One region of the Peribacillus suis genome, then DNA from elsewhere that is predicted to be linked to it. Evidence: predicted binding sites of a transcription regulator. Region 1 holds the regulator's gene; the other holds the start of a gene.
What was found. Region 1 encodes NrdR, which represses ribonucleotide reductase genes. Its sites were predicted from a motif close to AACACNATATATNGTGTT; they were not measured.
Positions count from the first base shown of each region.

Region 2: AC503W_RS12805 (vitamin B12-dependent ribonucleotide reductase) is a predicted target of NrdR. The motif match lies at 3,579-3,596, and genes of this name have one in related genera.

Region 1 is NZ_CM182019.1:2,985,327-2,994,300, reverse strand. It holds gene mutM (DNA-formamidopyrimidine glycosylase) at 1-160, shown strand, start outside; gene ytaF (sporulation membrane protein YtaF) at 238-870, shown strand; gene coaE (dephospho-CoA kinase) at 894-1,493, shown strand; gene AC503W_RS14600 (glyceraldehyde-3-phosphate dehydrogenase) at 1,651-2,688, shown strand; gene speD (adenosylmethionine decarboxylase) at 3,005-3,385, shown strand; gene nrdR (transcriptional regulator NrdR) at 3,625-4,086, shown strand; gene AC503W_RS14585 (replication initiation and membrane attachment family protein) at 4,145-5,563, shown strand; gene dnaI (primosomal protein DnaI) at 5,550-6,488, shown strand; gene ytxC (sporulation protein YtxC) at 6,612-7,448, shown strand; gene thrS (threonine--tRNA ligase) at 7,887-8,974, shown strand, end outside.
Region 2 is NZ_CM182019.1:2,625,925-2,634,898, reverse strand. It holds gene gcvPA (aminomethyl-transferring glycine dehydrogenase subunit GcvPA) at 1-325, shown strand, start outside; gene gcvPB (aminomethyl-transferring glycine dehydrogenase subunit GcvPB) at 322-1,779, shown strand; gene AC503W_RS12815 (rhodanese-like domain-containing protein) at 1,939-2,322, opposite strand; gene AC503W_RS12810 (lipoate--protein ligase family protein) at 2,519-3,355, shown strand; gene AC503W_RS12805 (vitamin B12-dependent ribonucleotide reductase) at 3,743-6,313, shown strand; gene AC503W_RS12800 (PadR family transcriptional regulator) at 6,516-7,055, opposite strand; gene AC503W_RS12795 (sialate O-acetylesterase) at 7,052-7,894, opposite strand; gene AC503W_RS12790 (MFS transporter) at 8,222-8,974, shown strand, end outside.

The DNA of each region.
Region 1 (8,974 bases):
ATACGTCAACTCACAAGGTCAAATCGGCATGTTTCAGTTGGAACTGAATGTATACGGACGCAAAGGGGAAAACTGCAAAATTTGCGGTACCCCGTTAGAAAAGCTAGTCGTCGCAGGACGGGGCACACATATATGCCCGACTTGCCAGCCAAATAAGTAATCATTTGATAAAACACATCGGATGGGCTCTTTCCATATACTGGGGTAGCAACTAGATGGGAAGGAGCATTCATTCCGATGTGGCTACAAATTATTTTTCTTGCTTTTGCAGTAAGTATTGACGGTTTCGGTGTGGGCATGACGTTCGGTATGCGCAAGGTGAAAATACCCTTGAAATCCATTGCTGTCGTATCGGTCTGTTCGGCAATGAGCTTGGGTATTGCGATGGTCATCGGTGAATTCATCAGTCAGCTTATCTCTGTCGGGGCCGCAGAAAAAACAGGGGGCATTATCCTCGTACTTTTGGGGTCGTGGATGGTATACCAATATTTTAGGCCCGAGAAGGAAACGAATGATGAGCGATATCACGAAAAAATCATCTTCAATTTTGAAATTAAATCACTTGGAGTGGCTATCAATATCTTACAAAAACCAATGAATGCCGATTTTGATAGATCAGGGACGATTACCGGTATCGAGGCGCTTGTACTGGGCTTCGCGTTATCGCTAGATGCGTTCGGTGCCGGAGTGGGAGCTGCCATGATGGGGATTTCCCCAATCATTCTTGCACTTTGCATTGCCGTGATGAGCTTCATCTTTATCGGGAGCGGACTTCAATCCGGCAAATTGCTTTCCAATAATAAAATCGTGCAGCATCTGACCTTTCTTCCGGGGGTATTACTGATTTTAATCGGATTATTCAAGTTATAAAGAACGGGGAAAAGGGGGAGCTTATGGGACAAATCATCGGGATCACTGGTGGAATTGCCAGTGGGAAAAGTAGTGTCAGTCAGTATTTAAGAGAATTGGGTTTCGTGATAGTGGATGCGGATGTGGCTTCCCGTGCAGTCGTGGAACCTGGGGAAGAGGCCTACCTACAAGTGGTGAAGGCTTTCGGGGAAGATCTTTTATTGTCTGATGGAAGGATCGACCGGGCAAAGTTAGGCTCGATCATATTTCACGACCAAGAAAAAAGGTTGCTTTTAAATCGTATCGTACATCCTGCCGTGAGAAATTGGATGCGCCAAGAAACGGAAAAGGCCCTTGCTGCTGGAGCGGAAACGGTATTCATGGACATTCCACTCCTGTTCGAAAGCAAGCTGACGTTCATGGTGGAAAGGACACTTTTGGTATACGTGGATGAATCGGTTCAACTAGAGCGATTAATGAACCGGAATGCGTTGACGGAAACCGACGCTTTAGCGAGAATCCATTCGCAAATGCCCTTGAAAGATAAAAAGGAACTAGCGGATGCCATCGTCGATAATAATGGCGATATAGAAGAAACCAAAAAGCAGGTTGTTGAAATACTTAAGAAATGGGAGATCCTATAGAGTGGAAAAGGAAGGGACTTTAACGGTTTCTTCCTTTTTGTTTTGAAAAAGGAAGAAATCCGCTTTTTTATTAACACATTTCAAGAGTAATGTGTTATACTAATTACATATGAAGGGTATTAAGTATAACATTAATATATTCAGGAGGGTCCGATAAATGAATTCAAGAATAGCGATTAACGGATTTGGAAGAATTGGAAGAATGGTTTTCCGTAAGGCAATAGTAGATGAGAGTCTGGACATCGTTGCCATTAATGCAAGCTATCCCGCTGAAACGTTAGCCCATTTATTGAAGTATGATACAATTCATGGGAAGTTTGACGGCATAATCGTTGCCGAAGATGATTCTCTTGTAGTGAATGGACGACGTGTACAACTGATAAATAATCGCGATCCAAAGCTATTGCCTTGGAAAGAGATGGATATAGATATTGTAATCGAAGCTACGGGTAAATTCAATGAGCGTTCTAAAGCCGCCATGCACTTAGAAGCAGGGGCAAAAAGGGTCATCCTTTCCGCGCCGGGTAAAAATGAAGACGTTACCATTGTGATGGGCGTAAATCAGGAAGCGTTAGAAATTGACAAGCATTTCGTCATTTCGAATGCGTCGTGTACGACTAATTGCCTTGGACCGGTTGCCAAAGTACTTGATCAAAAGTTCGGCATAGACAATGGTTTGATGACAACCATCCATTCTTATACGAATGACCAAAATAACATCGATAACCCGCACAAGGATTTAAGGCGTGCCCGTGCGGCTGCAGAAAGCATCATCCCTACGACTACAGGGGCGGCTAAAGCTCTTTCATTGGTGTTGCCTCAATTGAAGGGCAAACTTCATGGTATGGCCATACGTGTACCGACTCCGAACGTCTCTTTAGTCGACCTTGTTGTGGATTTAAACCGTGATGTTACAATCGATGAAGTGAATCAGGCTTTCATAGATGCCTCAGAAAATGAGCTTAAAGGAATTATGGAATATACAACAGAACCGCTTGTTTCAAGTGATTTCAAGACCAATCCGCATTCTGCCATCATCGATGGTCTGTCGACGATGATGATTGGTGATAGAAAAGTGAAAATTCTGGCTTGGTACGATAACGAGTGGGGTTACTCCAATCGAGTAGTCGATCTTGTAAAATTGGTAGCTTCGGAGTTGACAAAGGCTTCTGAAGTTCAAATGTCAGTTAAATAAGAGTAAAGGCCCGTTATATGTTTAACGGGCTATTCTTATGGATACGTTTAGGACAGGTACGGAACCTTGGGTATTAATTCCTTGGTCCTGTCAGATTAACAATTAATGATTAAATTTCCAAAAATGCAAAATGCAGTTGCAAAAGAAATCCATACATTATATACTATGAATCGTGAACTTCCTAAAAAGGGAGTTTGCGTAATGGCTACTTAAAGGGTTAGGACCTCTTTGGACTAACTTTCCCCCGTGGTAGTTATTAAGGATTCAGAATTTTTAATTATGTAAGGGGGAACAGAATATGGAAACAGCTTACACGATGGAAACGATGGGAAGACATGTCATTTCTGAACTTTGGGGTTGTGACTTTGAAAAACTGAACAATATTGATTTAATTGAGAGAATCTTCGTCGATGCTGCACTGAAATCGGGTGCTGAGGTTCGCGAGGTGGCATTCCATAAATTTGCTCCACAAGGGGTGAGCGGGGTCGTCATTATCTCTGAATCACATCTTACCATTCATAGCTTTCCGGAACATGGATATGCCAGCATTGATGTTTATACATGCGGCAACTTAGATCCTAATATTGCAGCCGATTATATCGCGGAGGCTTTGAATGCACAAACGCGCGAGAATATTGAACTTCCACGTGGACTTGGTCCCGTGCAAATGAAAAAAACTAAAATGGGTGTTTTATAATAAACGGGTTAACAAGAGATGCTATATATGCATCTCTTTTTTGATGCCATGAAATGGCCATTCTTCACTCATGGAAAAGCTCCATTAACAGGCATTTACATAGTAAGTACACACATCCTTTACTTGAAGTTTCACTTTTTACTTGTACTGGTTGTCCCTTTTATATAAGATTAAGATAAAATAGTATTCCTTAGGGAAGTTTGATTAGGAGTATCACTTAAAATACGGAGCTGGTAATGATGAAATGTCCATCATGTCAATATAACGGAACGAGAGTGCTCGATTCCAGGCCTGTCGATGAAAGTAAATCGATTCGACGACGCCGGGAATGCGAGGCATGCGGGTTTCGATTCACTACTTTTGAAAAGGTCGAGGAGACGCCGTTGATCGTCGTGAAAAAGGGCGGGACTCGGGAAGAGTTTAGCCGTGATAAAATCCTGCGTGGACTAATCAGGGCTTGTGAAAAGCGTCCGGTTCCATTGAAGGAACTAGAACAAATCACGAGTTATGTAGAAAAGGAATTGCGCAATCAGGGTATTTCGGAAGTGAAAAGTGACAGTGTCGGTGAAATGGTGATGGACCAACTGGCTGAAGTTGATGAAGTGGCTTATGTGAGATTTGCCTCCGTATACCGACAATTTAAAGATATTAATGTATTTATCGATGAACTGAAAGATTTAATAAATAAAGAAAGAAAGTAGAGCTGAAGATTTACTTTGGCTCTTTTTTCACTATATCTTTTGAAAGGTTTGAATGAAGATGTCAATGCATTGGCAGGAACTGCTCCCCGCGGATTCGTACATGGTGTCCTCTGCGGGGCTGCTTCATGATTATGATCGGAAAATACTGACACGGCTGTACCAACCTCTTATTGGACCGATCTGTATTAGCCTATACATGACGTTATGGAGCGAATTGGAGGAGAACCGGCTTTGGTCGGAGGCTTCCTCCCATTATCAATTGATGAATACCATGGGCCTGAAATTAGGCGATATATATGAAGCACGTCTTTTACTTGAAGGAATCGGATTGCTGAATGTGTACAAGAAATCGAAAGGGGATACGAAGGAATTCATCTATGAATTGAATCCGCCCCTATCCCCGCAGCAGTTTTTCACGGATGGCATGCTGAATATCTATTTATATAAAAAAATAGGAAAAGTCCAATTCAACCGGCTGAAGAGATTCTTTTGTGTGGACACGATTGCAACGGACCAGTTTGAATATGTGACGAAATCCTTTGCAGAGGTTTTTTCATCAGATCATCTAGATTCCCTCTATGTTACGGATGAAGCCAAAAACGAATGGAACCCATTGCCTAAACAGCAATTTATCGATCAATCTGACGGTGTCGAGCCTTCGGGGTTCGATGGCTTGTTTGATTTTGATCTTTTGTTCGCTGGGATGAAGAGCTCGATTGTACCCAAGAAGGCCTTTACGCCTAAAATTAGAAATACCATCGCCAAACTAGCTTTTTTATATGGCATCAATCCGCTTGAAATGCAAAAACTAGTAATGGATGCCGTAACGCTGGACGATGAAATCGATGAAGAGCTGCTTCGGAAAGCGGCAAGGGACTGGTACCAAATTGAACGCCAGGCCGACATGCCTTCCTTGATCAATCGTGTACAGCCTATACGGGAACGGACGCAAAAGGATGAACCGAAAACACAGGAGCAAGAGCTTATTCGCCATTTGGAGACTACTTCCCCGCGTGATCGGCTCATGCAATTATCCGGAGGAGCGGAACCGACCAGTGGTGATTTAAAAGTGGTGGAAGGTGTAATGATCAATCAGAAGCTGAATCCTGGAGTCGTGAATGTTTTAATCGAATACGTTATGCTTAAGACAGACATGAAATTCACAAAGGGATATGTGGAAAAACTGGCAGGTCATTGGGCACGATTGAAGGTTTCCACAGTCATAGAAGCGATGGAACTGGCTAAAAATGAACACCGGAAATACCAAGAGTGGGCACAAGGAAGCAAGAACGTTGCCAAAGGCGGCCGGAAAAAATCGATCAGAGAAGAAGTGGTTCCGGACTGGCTTGAACAGGACGAGGAGAAACAGCCTGAACAGAAAGCGGAACAGCCTGAACTGAGTGAACAAAAACGTGAGCTTCAAGAGAAGTGGAAGCAGTGGAAAGCTGGAGGTGAAATAAACGATGGAAAAGATTAATAGATCGCTTAATAAACTGGCCAATACGGGTGATTTCCAGAAACGGTATGAACAGTTGAAGCAGGAAATCTTTGAAAATGAACAGGTGCGTCTTTTTCTGAATGCCAATAGCTCAACGGTCACAGAGGAAATGATCGATAAGAATTTAGGTAAGCTTTACGAATTCATTTCTCAGAGCAACAAGTGTGATAGATGTCCAAGCCTGGATGGGTGCATCAATATGATGCATGGGTATTATCCAAAGCTCGTTGTTCAAGGGAAGGCCCTTAATTTGAATTATGAAATCTGTCCGAGGAAATTGGCAGAGGATGAGAAGCGGAAACGGGAGAGGCTCATTCGCAGTCTATACGTTCCCAAGGATATATTGAAGGCAACGATTGAAGACTTTTCACAAACGGACGATGAAAATAAACGGTTAGGCGTCCTAGGAAAAGCGATATCGTTCATCATGGAATATGAGCCTGGCAAACGTCAAAAGGGATTGTATATATACGGAAAGTTTGGCGTTGGTAAGACGTATTTATTGGGTGCGATCGCCAATGAACTTGCGCAAAGGCAAATCTCTTCGATGATCGTCTATGTTCCTGATTATTTACGGGAACTGAAAGGTTCAATCGGTGATAATACCGTCAACGAGAAAATAGAGATGGTCAAAACGGCGCCTGTCCTGATGCTTGATGATATTGGGGCAGAATCGATGACAAGCTGGGGACGGGATGAAGTCATAGGGCCCATCCTACAATTTAGAATGCTTGAAAATTTACCGACGTTTTTCACTTCCAATTTTGATATGAAGGGTCTGGAGAATCACTTGACTTATTCCCAACGTGGTGAGAAAGAAGAAGTGAAAGCGGCAAGGGTATTGGAGAGGATTCAATATTTAGCGGAACCTGTAAAGCTTGATGGTATCAATCGCAGAAGGTAAAGGAAGGTGGTCTCTACAAAGAGGCTGCTTTTTTTTGCCCTTTCACACCATCTTACTTCTAAATAAGCCCCTATTCCCATATACATGAAAAAAGTAAAGCAAGGGGGAAGGGGGGATGTCGTAGTGCAAATTACGTTCCAAAATGATTCGGAAGCTTTAAAACTGCTGAATTTCGTTTCTGTCCATCCTTTGGGGACAGAAGTTCAACCATATATTGAATTTTCCCCACAACAAGGTCTCGTTATCGATATGTCCAAACTAAAAACCGATAAATGGCTGACACTGCTCAGTGAAACATTTCATTCCTTTTTACTTGAAGAAAAAACGCTTCCTGTTCTTAAACAAATCATCATCGGAAAATTTTTCTATCGAGAACAAGAAGAAATTGATGCCATCATCGAGATAGCTTCTTCCATCATTGAAGCGGAAAACACCGAATGTGGAGGCAGTTTATTCAGTAGGGAAAAGCAATTGATCGAAGAAGGCCTTCAGAGTATATTGGCGGGAAAGGTGTCTTTTTCATTCGATTCGTTCACTACCTTTCGGTTAAGGTCTTTTCAGCATGCGTTGGAAAAGTATGCAGTTCGGGCCATCGATGAATATAAGCTCGAGCAGGATTACCAAAATTTCATTGCGATGCTCAGGGATTGCCTGCATGAACAGGAATCGAAGGTACCAAGGCTTCACCTTGTCAATCATGACGGGTTTCAATTCTATGATCATGAGCTCGGCAGGATGGATCGCCGAAAACTGACAAGCATGATTGACAGGAAGTTGCTGGCCGATATTTCATTCTTTCTTGATACGGTCCTTTGGGCACCACTCTTATCCATCGCACCGGCTAGCTTATATATTTATACGGATAATAAGGAGGAAGGCCTGATTCAAACGATGACACGAATCTTCGAGGAAAGGGCGACCGTCCTGCCGCTTTCAGCCTTTAAGCAGGCCACTGAATGATTATCTTGGGGATTTTGGGTAAAACCTAATTTTAACCTTGATTTTCAATGCATAACGAATTATAATTTCCTACATACTATTAAAAACAAAAAGTTATGATGAGGACACGGGTATTCTAGTCGCCAATTTACAGAGAGGGAAGCCAGCAGGCTGTAAGCTTCCTATTAGCATAGAACACTTACCACCTTTAAACTTCGGTTCGGAAAGCAATTTTTTTGCGACTATGAGCTGACGGGAAGCTGCCGTTATCTAGTTACAAGTGTCACTTTGCCGTGAAAAGCAGAGTGGAACGAGGGTGGAACCGCGGGTTAATTTAATTACTAAGCTCGTCCCTGTTTTATACAGGGGCGGGCTTTTTTGTGTTTTAATCCGCGCAATTGCTTGGTATCCCCCTGAAACTTGAAACGGATGGTAACTAAAAGAAGGAGTGAAGCTACAATGTCAGAACAACTGAAAATATCTTTTCCTGATGGAGCGGTGAAGGAGTTTGCTAAAGGCACAACAACTGAAGACATCGCAGCATCCATCAGCCCAGGACTAAGAAAAAAATCCATTGCAGGTAAATTCAATGGTGAACTATATGATTTGAAACGTCCAATCGAAGAAGACGGTACCATTGAAATCGTTACACAAGATGCTGCGGAAGCACTTGAAGTTCTTCGCCACAGTACCGCCCATTTAATGGCACAAGCCATCAAACGTCTTTATAAAAACGCTAAATTCGGTGTCGGTCCAGTCATCGAAGGCGGTTTTTATTACGATATCGATCTTGAGGAATCATTGACTCCTGATGACCTTTCAGCGATTGAAAAAGAAATGAAGAAAATCGTCAATGAAAACCTGGAAATCTCACGTATTGAAGTAACCCGTGATGAAGCCATTTCCCGTTTTAAAGAGATTGGCGACGAATATAAATTGGAATTGATCGATGCGATTCCAGCTGAACAGCAAGTAACGATTTATGAACAAGGTGAGTTTTTTGACCTTTGCCGGGGAATTCATGTACCTTCCACTGGAAAGATCAAAGAATTCAAGCTGTTAAGCATTGCAGGGGCCTATTGGAGAGGCGACAGCAAGAACAAAATGTTGCAACGTATTTATGGTACGGCTTTCTTCAAAAAAGAAGACTTGGCTGACCACCTACGTTTCTTAGAGGAAGCAAAAGAGCGTGATCACCGTAAAATCGGTAAAGAATTGGATCTGTTCATGACTTCACAAAAAGTCGGCCAAGGGCTGCCTATGTGGCTGCCAAAAGGTGCAACAATCCGCCGTACGATTGAGCGTTATATTGTGGACAAGGAAGAACGCCTGGGATATGACCACGTATACACACCTGTCATGGGTAGTGTCGACCTTTACAAAACATCTGGACACTGGGACCACTATCAAGACGGAATGTTCCCAGCGATGGACATGGATAATGAACAGCTTGTTCTTCGTCCGATGAACTGCCCACATCATATGATGGTGTATAAAAACAGCATCCATAGCTACCGGGAACTTCCGATCAGGATTGCTGAACTTGG
Region 2 (8,974 bases), 360 kb from region 1:
TGTAGCCATGACTGCTCTAGGGAAAAAAGGCGTCAGAGAAATGGCCGTCCAGAATATTCAAAAAGCCCATTACGCAAAAAAGACGCTCCAAGCACAAGGAATTGAAGTGGTCTTTGAAGGACCTTCGTTTAATGAATTTGTCATTAAGTTGCCTCTTCCCTACAAAGATATCAATAAGAGGCTCTTTGAAAAAGAAATGATTGGTGGTTTTGACCTGGGCTCCGTTTATCCCGAGTTGAAAAATCATATGCTAGTGGCTGTAACGGAATTAAGAACAAAAGAAGAAATCGATGCATTTGCGCAGGAACTGGGGGATCAACTATGAATAATCAAGATCAATCACTCATTTTTGAAATCAGTACAGCCGGTCGAATCGGGTATAGCCTTCCTGAAATGGATGTAGCGGATACTCCACTAGAAGAAATCCTGCCTGTGGAATATATACGTACGGAGGAAGCCGAGCTTCCGGAAGTTTCCGAGCTTGATATCATGCGTCATTATACGGCTTTATCCAAACGGAACCATGGAGTGGACTCTGGGTTTTATCCACTCGGCTCCTGTACGATGAAATATAATCCGAAAATTAATGAAAATGTCGCCAGGTACAATGGTTTTGCCCATATTCATCCATACCAGGACCCAGAAACCGTCCAAGGTGCCCTAGAGTTGTTATTTGACCTTCAGGAACATTTGACGGAAATTACAGGAATGGATCAAGTGACCTTGCAGCCTGCTGCCGGGGCGCATGGTGAATGGACTGGGCTCATGATGATCAGGGCTTTCCATGAAGCGAATGGAGATGTAAACCGTACGAAAGTCATCGTCCCCGATTCGGCCCATGGAACGAACCCGGCTTCGGCAACAGTTGCCGGACTAGAGACGATTACGGTAAAATCCAATGAATTCGGGCTCGTGGACCTTGAAGACTTGAAGCGAGTGGTAGGACCAGATACAGCAGCATTAATGCTTACGAATCCAAATACATTAGGCTTATTCGAAGAGGACATCCTGGAGATGGCACAGCTTGTCCATGACGCCGGTGGAAAGCTTTATTATGACGGGGCTAACCTGAATGCTGTTCTTTCCAAAGTGCGTCCAGGAGATATGGGTTTTGACGTTGTTCATTTAAATCTCCATAAAACATTCACTGGACCCCATGGCGGAGGAGGACCTGGTTCAGGTCCGGTTGGGGTGAAGTCGGATTTAATTCCCTATTTGCCTAAACCGATCGTGACAAAAGAGGGCGATCAGTTTGTCCTTGATTATGACCGTCCACAATCCATTGGAAGGGTCAAACCCTATTATGGGAACTTCGGCATCAATGTAAGGGCTTATACGTACATAAGGTCAATGGGACCGGATGGACTTAAGGCCGTTACGGAGAATGCCGTCATCAATGCAAATTATATGATGCGACGTTTGGAACCATTTTTCGATTTGCCATATAATCGCCATTGTAAGCATGAATTTGTATTGAGTGGTCGGAGGCAAAAGCAGTTGGGAGTCCGTACATTAGATATTGCGAAAAGACTACTTGATTTTGGGTATCATCCACCTACCATATATTTTCCGTTAAATGTAGAAGAAGGAATGATGATCGAACCGACGGAAACGGAGTCAAAAGAAACACTGGACGCTTTCATAGATGCAATGATACAAATAGCCAAGGAAGCCGAAGAAACCCCTGAAATCGTTCAGGAGGCACCCCATACCACGGTTATTAAACGCCTGGATGAAACATTGGCCGCTAGAAAACCAATTCTTCGTTATCAAGCATGATGCTGAAAAAACCCCTGCCAGATGGCGGGGGTTTTTTAGTTGGTGAAATTCATATGTATCTCGGGAAATAACATGCTTGGCCTGTTAAGCATGAGTTCCCTATTGAACAGTATGATATGTTTCAAAAACGGATAAGATGTAAGGTTTGGGCAATTGGCCTTATTTCTTCGCCTTGATCTTCCCTGTCCACATTTTGAAACCGCCTTTTAAGTGAAAAAGTTCCCTGTAGCCTTTTTTATATAGCATGGCTGCCGCTCTTCCGCTAATGATTTCACTTTGAGCATACAAGTATACAGGCTTGTCCTGCCTAATCTCCACTAAGCGGGTCTTCATTTGTGTCATAGGGATATTTCTTGCCCCTAAGATATGTCCATTATCAAAATCATTAGGTTCCCGTACGTCAATTAATTGAACTTTTCTGTAATTAGCGATAAATTCTTCCTGTGTTAAGGTTTTAACGATTTTACGTTGACGGAACCAATTAAATAGTGAATATGCAACGATGGCTACTATGATGATAATCAGTGTATATAAGATATCCAACCATAAAAACTCCCTTCTACCTAAACGAATACAGACAATGTCTATTATATAATTGGTTTCTCCAATAATCAAAAAAATTTTATAAATATTTGGTGGAATAGCTTACTTTCTTTTTTACGTTGCTAAACTCTGGTAAACTACTACTTGTGAGTTTTTTTAGAGGGTTTAATAAGCCTACGTGAAAAGAGGGGTAATCGTGACGAAAGAAAAATGGGGATTCATTGATTCAGGCAATTGTTCACCTGCTTATAATATGGCAATGGACGAAGCACTTTTGAATTGGCAGAGTAATGGGGAAATCCCTCCCATGATCCGGTTTTACGGGTGGAACCCGGCTACATTATCCATCGGGTATTTTCAAAGGGCTGAGACCGAAATCGATTTGGCGGAAGTTGAAAGGCAAGGCTTAGGTTTTGTCCGTAGGCCTACAGGCGGTCGGGCTGTTTTGCATGAACATGAACTCACCTATAGCGTCATTGTCCCAGAGTCTTATCCGGGAATGCCGAATACAGTGACCGAAGCATATCGGGTGATTTCTGAAGGAATATTGAAGGGGTTCAGAAACCTCGGACTGGATGCCTATTTCTCTGTGCCTGAAACTGAACAGGATAAAGAGATGCTGAAATCTCCAAAGTCCTCAGTTTGCTTTGATGCGCCAAGCTGGTATGAACTGGTGGTTGAGGGAAGGAAAGTTGCGGGCAGCGCACAAACGAGACAAAAAGGTGTTATCCTTCAGCATGGAGCCATCCTGCTTGAACTTGATGAGGAGAAGCTATTTAGTGTATTCAAGTTCTCCGATGATAAAGTAAAAGAGAAGATAAAAAACAATCTGAGAAACAAAGCAGTGGCCATCAATGACATTGCTGGTAGAAAAATAACTATTTCCGAGGCGAAGGTAGCCTTTGAAAACGGTTTTTCTGAGGGTCTGTCGATTGATTTGAAACCATATGTGCTGAGTGAAAAGCAATTACAGGAAGTGAAGGACATCGCCAAAAATAAATATGAAAGTGATGACTGGAATTTTTTGAGGTAGAAAAAGAGGGGAAGCGAGAGTCGGGAATAAATAAGTTTTTTCAGATTTGTGTGAACAAGCATGTATTCCTTGTAACGTCAGTGCTTTGAAAGAGGCGGGCAAAATGCAATGTTCAAATTCATTGAAATCTGTCTAATTTTTATTATAAATCGACATTTTCCTCCCTTTTACTAACTCAATTAATTGATTCACCGTTTGACAAAATTAAAAGACAATCAACCACAACACAATATATAGTGGTTAAAATAAATACTTAAACACTACATGTTGAATTTTGTGTTTCGCTATGATAAATTTAGTGTAACTTGTTAAGCGAAACGGACATGTAGGTTACATATTGATTTTTGCAACAAGAACGGATCTGAAACATGTAAAGGAGAGGGAATTATGTCGGTTGTAATTAAAGAAGCTTTAAAGGTTGATCTAGAAAGGTTGAATAAAGATATATCTTTATTTCCCCAAGTTCATCCTGTAACGGCTGATATGAAAATGATGCATAAGGGCGTGTCCCGTCTAGTTATGCTTGACCGTTATTCTTTTAAGGATACTGAAAAAATCACACTCTCTGCTGGCGATTTTGTAGTATTGACAATTAAAGAAGATCCGAAATTTCCTGCACGTGGTCTTGGCCATATCGTCGAAATAGATTGGGAATCGAAAAAGGCAAAGGTTTTAGTGGATGAAGAGTTCCGCGGAGTGCTGGATAATCCGGAAGAAGTGGAAACAGGAATCATTAATCGGCCGCTTGATATCATCGAAAAGCCGCTTGAAATATATTACGAGCAAATTGCCAAGCGTAATGCAACTGGTTTGGCTTCAGTGGAAACGACTGAAGAAAAAAGAACGGAATGGTTCAATAAATTTTATGAAGAATTAAAGGACCTTAATTTCGTGCCGGCCGGCCGGGTATTATATGGCGCTGGTTCTAACACGGATGTAACGTACTTTAATTGTTATGTCATGCCGTTTGTACCAGATTCACGCGAAGGGATTTCCGAGCATAGAAAGCAAGTCATGGAGATCATGAGCCGTGGTGGTGGAGTCGGTACGAATGGCTCTACTCTCCGTCCAAGAAACACCCTTGCGAAAGGGGTCAATGGCAAGTCTTCAGGTTCTGTTTCATGGCTTGATGATATAGCGAAATTGACTCATTTGGTTGAACAGGGTGGAAGTAGACGCGGTGCCCAAATGATCATGCTTACTGATTGGCATCCAGATATTGCGGAGTTCATTATTTCAAAAATGCAAAACCCAAGGATTCTTCGTTACCTAATGGAGAACACAAAAGATGAAACCATAAAGAAATATGCATCGGATAAATTGAAGTTCACACCGCATACCGAACAAGAAACGGCGATGTACCAAGGAATCATTAATTATAAAGAGATTCCGGGTCTAGGTGGATTCAGTGAAAAAATCATTAGGGATGCTGAAGAAAAAGTTCGCGTAGGCGGAACGTATAGCGTCCACAATCCGGACTTTTTGACTGGTGCCAATATCTCAATCTGCTTAACCAAAGAGTTCATGGAAGCCGTCGAAAAAGATACGGAGTATGAGTTGCGCTTCCCTGATGTCGAAAGCTACGACGCGGAAGAAATGGCGATTTATAATGATGAGTGGCACAATGTAGGAGACGTACGCGAGTGGGAAAAAATGGGCCATAAAGTCCGGGTTTACCGTAAGATCCGTGCTAAGGAGCTTTGGAACCTGATTAACATTTGTGCGACGTACTCAGCAGAACCGGGAATATTCTTTATTGATAATGCCAATGAGATGACGAATGCAAAAGCTTATGGACAGCAAGTCGTTGCTACGAATCCATGTGGTGAACAGCCATTGGCTCCATTTTCAGTGTGTAACCTGGCAGCGGTCAATTTAGCTGAGATGGCGGATAAAGATAATAAGACCGTTAACTTCGAAAAACTTAAGAAAACAGTTGAAGTGGGCGTGCGGATGCAAGATAACGTCATTGATGCAACCCCTTATTTCCTAGAGGAAAACAAAAAACAAGCACTCGGCGAGAGACGGGTTGGATTAGGTGTCATGGGACTGCATGATTTGCTAATTTATTGTGAAACCGAGTATGGATCAGAAGAAGGAAAAATCCTGGTGGACAAAGTGTTTGAAACGATTGCTACGTCTGCTTACAGGGCTTCGGTTGAACTTGCAAAAGAAAAAGGCAGCTTCCCGTTCCTGAAGGGAACGTCGGATGAAGAAACGAATGAGCTTAGAACGCGCTTCACGAATACTGGATTCATGAAGAAGATGCCTGAGGATATTCGTACAAGCATTGCCGAGCACGGTATCCGGAACTCCCATTTATTGACCGTGGCTCCTACGGGCAGCACAGGTACGATGGTAGGCGTTTCGACAGGTCTTGAACCATACTTCTCGTTCACATATTTCCGTAGCGGACGTTTAGGGAAATTCATTGAAGTCAAAGCGGACATCGTTCAGGAATACTTGGATCGTCATCCTGAAGCCGATCCTGATAACCTTCCTGAATGGTTTATTTCGGCGATGGAATTGGCTCCTGAAGCCCATGCGGATGTTCAATGCATCATTCAACGTTGGATTGATAGCTCAATCAGTAAAACGGTTAACGCCCCAAAAGGGTATACCGTCGAGCAGGTCCAAAAAGTGTACGAGCGCTTATATAAAGGCGGCGCAAAAGGTGGAACGGTTTATGTAGATGGAAGCCGTGACAGCCAGGTTCTTACATTAAAAGCTGAAGAAAACCAAATGGAACAGCAGCTTGAAATGGATGGCTTAACAGATGTGGAAGAAAAGAAAAAAGTCGTTCTGGTTGATACCATCAATGAACTGCGTTCGACTAATGTAACGATAGGTTCGGAAGTGGGTAACACGTGTCCAGTTTGCCGTAAGGGTGAAGTCCAGGAAATGGGCGGATGCAATACTTGTACGAATTGTGGTGCCCAATTGAAGTGCGGGCTTTAAACCAGTAATGAAAAGATGTATCGTTCATAAAAAAACAGCCCTTTGGATTAAGATAGTCCAAAGGGCTGTTTTTTAATGTCTAGAGGATTTCAGTGTGATTTCAAGTAGAGGAATGTTCTATTATTGAAAACCTTTTTATGGATTCCTTAAATAAATATCCCCTATCAATTTTACTAAGTAATATTGATAGGGGATATTATATTTATGCATTGGGCTCTTCTATTTCTTCTTTCAATTCTTTAAACCATTTTAAGTTCACTTGATGATGAGAACGAGAATTTTCGTTCATGCGGCGAAAATAATCGATTTTACCAGGAAATTCTTTTGTGATGGCTAGATAATCATCGAGGAGAGCAATTCGAGCTTCAGTCTGGTCAATTTGTGCTTGAATTAATTTTAATAATTTATATTTATCGAAATCATCTGCGAAGAGTAACGCCACATAGCATTTTAAGTTGACATATTCGGATTTAGTTCCAAACTTCACCATTAATTTTTCGAATTCTTCCATTCCTGAATTTGTGATAATAAAACGATGGATTTCGCGCCCATTGCTTGAAATTGTTTGATGAACTTGTTCAATCAAGCCTTTTTCCTCAAGTTGTTGTAAGTTGTAATAAAATGAACCCTTCGTAAAGTTAACGATATACTTATAATGTCGTTTTTCCATTAAAGTTAGTAGTTCGTAGCCATGCGCTCCAGGATTTTGGATCAGCAGGCCAAGTATAAGCAAGGGGATTATGATTGCATCACCTTCATCATTTTTGCTTCAAATTCAGCGTATGTGATTTTGCTTAAAGCCATATTCATACTATAAATATAAATTTGTTCTGTTTTTGAATAGTCAGTATTGGTTTTTAATGATTGTTCTTCATTCGAAAGAGGTGTTAGGACATCGCACTTTTTCGAAAATGCCTCGTAGTAGCGATAACCAAATTTTCGTTGCGAAACAGCGTCCAAATGAATACCGTCCGGATTGGCTGTTAAGCCTTCTGCCGTTACAAAGTAACAGTTTTGCTGAGTATGAGCAAATCGGAGTAACTGTTCATTAACTTGTTGAGACTCTGTTGCGTATTTTCCAAAACCTATTTTCCCTAAAAAGTCACCAAGTCCACCAATGATTAAAGGGACATCTTCAAGTTCTAATTCTTTTCTTAAAGTATCAATAATCAGGACCAATTTCTCATAATATGTTTCATGAAGAGCATGGTTGCTATCACTTTCGCCTTGGTGCCAAAGAATACCGCAGATTTCACTAGACTCAAGCGCAAATCGAGCTTCAGATAAAGCATGTTTAAAAAGGGTACCTTCTGGATGCCAATCATTTAAAGAACTGCCGCCTTCCGCACAAGGAATTAAGCCAATTTCATCATCAGGATTGACTTTCGACCATTCCTCTGCAAAAGATGCTGCGAGACTTACACCAGCAACAGGACGATCGTAATTAATCGGTTCGGCCATCATTTGCCATTGACCATTGCGTAGCATTTTTATTTTTTCATTATAGATAGGATCTATTTCATGCAAGAATCCACGTCCTGCCATATTTGATTGACCTAACATTAAAAAAGATTTTGTCATTTAATTTTCACGCCTTTGTATAATATAGTCTAATTAGACTTTCATCATTATATAGTCTAATTAGACTATCGTCAATTTGTTTGTCTACAAGGAACTTTTACTAACGAAAAATATAGAATCCCATCATGCTGATTACTTTATATGTCATACTTAAACTTATTAAAAAGCTACAAAAAGTCGTTGAGGTAAGCTAAGGAGCTTTCCTCGACGACTTTTTGTGTTATTCCCTATTAGCACGTCTTAACCCTTTTTTTGGAAAACGTCTTTATGAAGTATTTTCAGTTTTATGGTTAGACTATTCATTATCAACATTAATGAGGTGCTTGAATGGAAAACCAGAAAGGTAATAGTAAGGTTAGCGTGTGGTGTATTGTAAGCATGGCTTCGATTCCTCTCGTTATGACCCTGGGGAATTCAATGCTTATACCCGTACTACCGGTTTTTGAAGAGAAAGTGAATATCACTTCATTTCAATCGAGTATGATAATCACCAGTTATTCGGTCGCGTCCATCTTTCTTATCCCCGTGGCGGGTTACTTATCTGATCGCATAGGAAGAAAAAAAGTCATACTACCAAGTCTAATATTAGCTTTAATTGGAGGATTGATTGCAGGGTTCGCATCCTGGAAAATGGACAGTCCATATACCTGGATAATCATTGGGCGGATCCTTCAAGGGATTGGAGCATCTGGGGCGTCACCGATTATTCTTCCGTTAGTGGGGGACCTTTATAAGGATGACGATGAAAAGACCAGCTCGACGCTTGGCATCATCGAAACGTCAAATACGTTCGGCAAAGTTTTAAGTCCGATTTTAGGATCTTTGTTTGCAGCTGTCCTTTGGTTCCTTCCGTTCTTTTCCATTTCCTTTTTTAGCCTGATCTCAATCATTTTCGTATTCTTTTGCATCAAGGTTCCAAAAAATGAAGATGAGCCTCTTAAGTTCAAGGAATTCTTAAAAAAAACGAAGGCTACCTTTAAGAAAGAAGGAAAATGGCTGTCCGTAGTCTTCATATTGGGTGTTTTCGTCATGCTCATTCTTTTTGCGGTGCTATTTTTCTTATCGGATAATCTGGAGAAA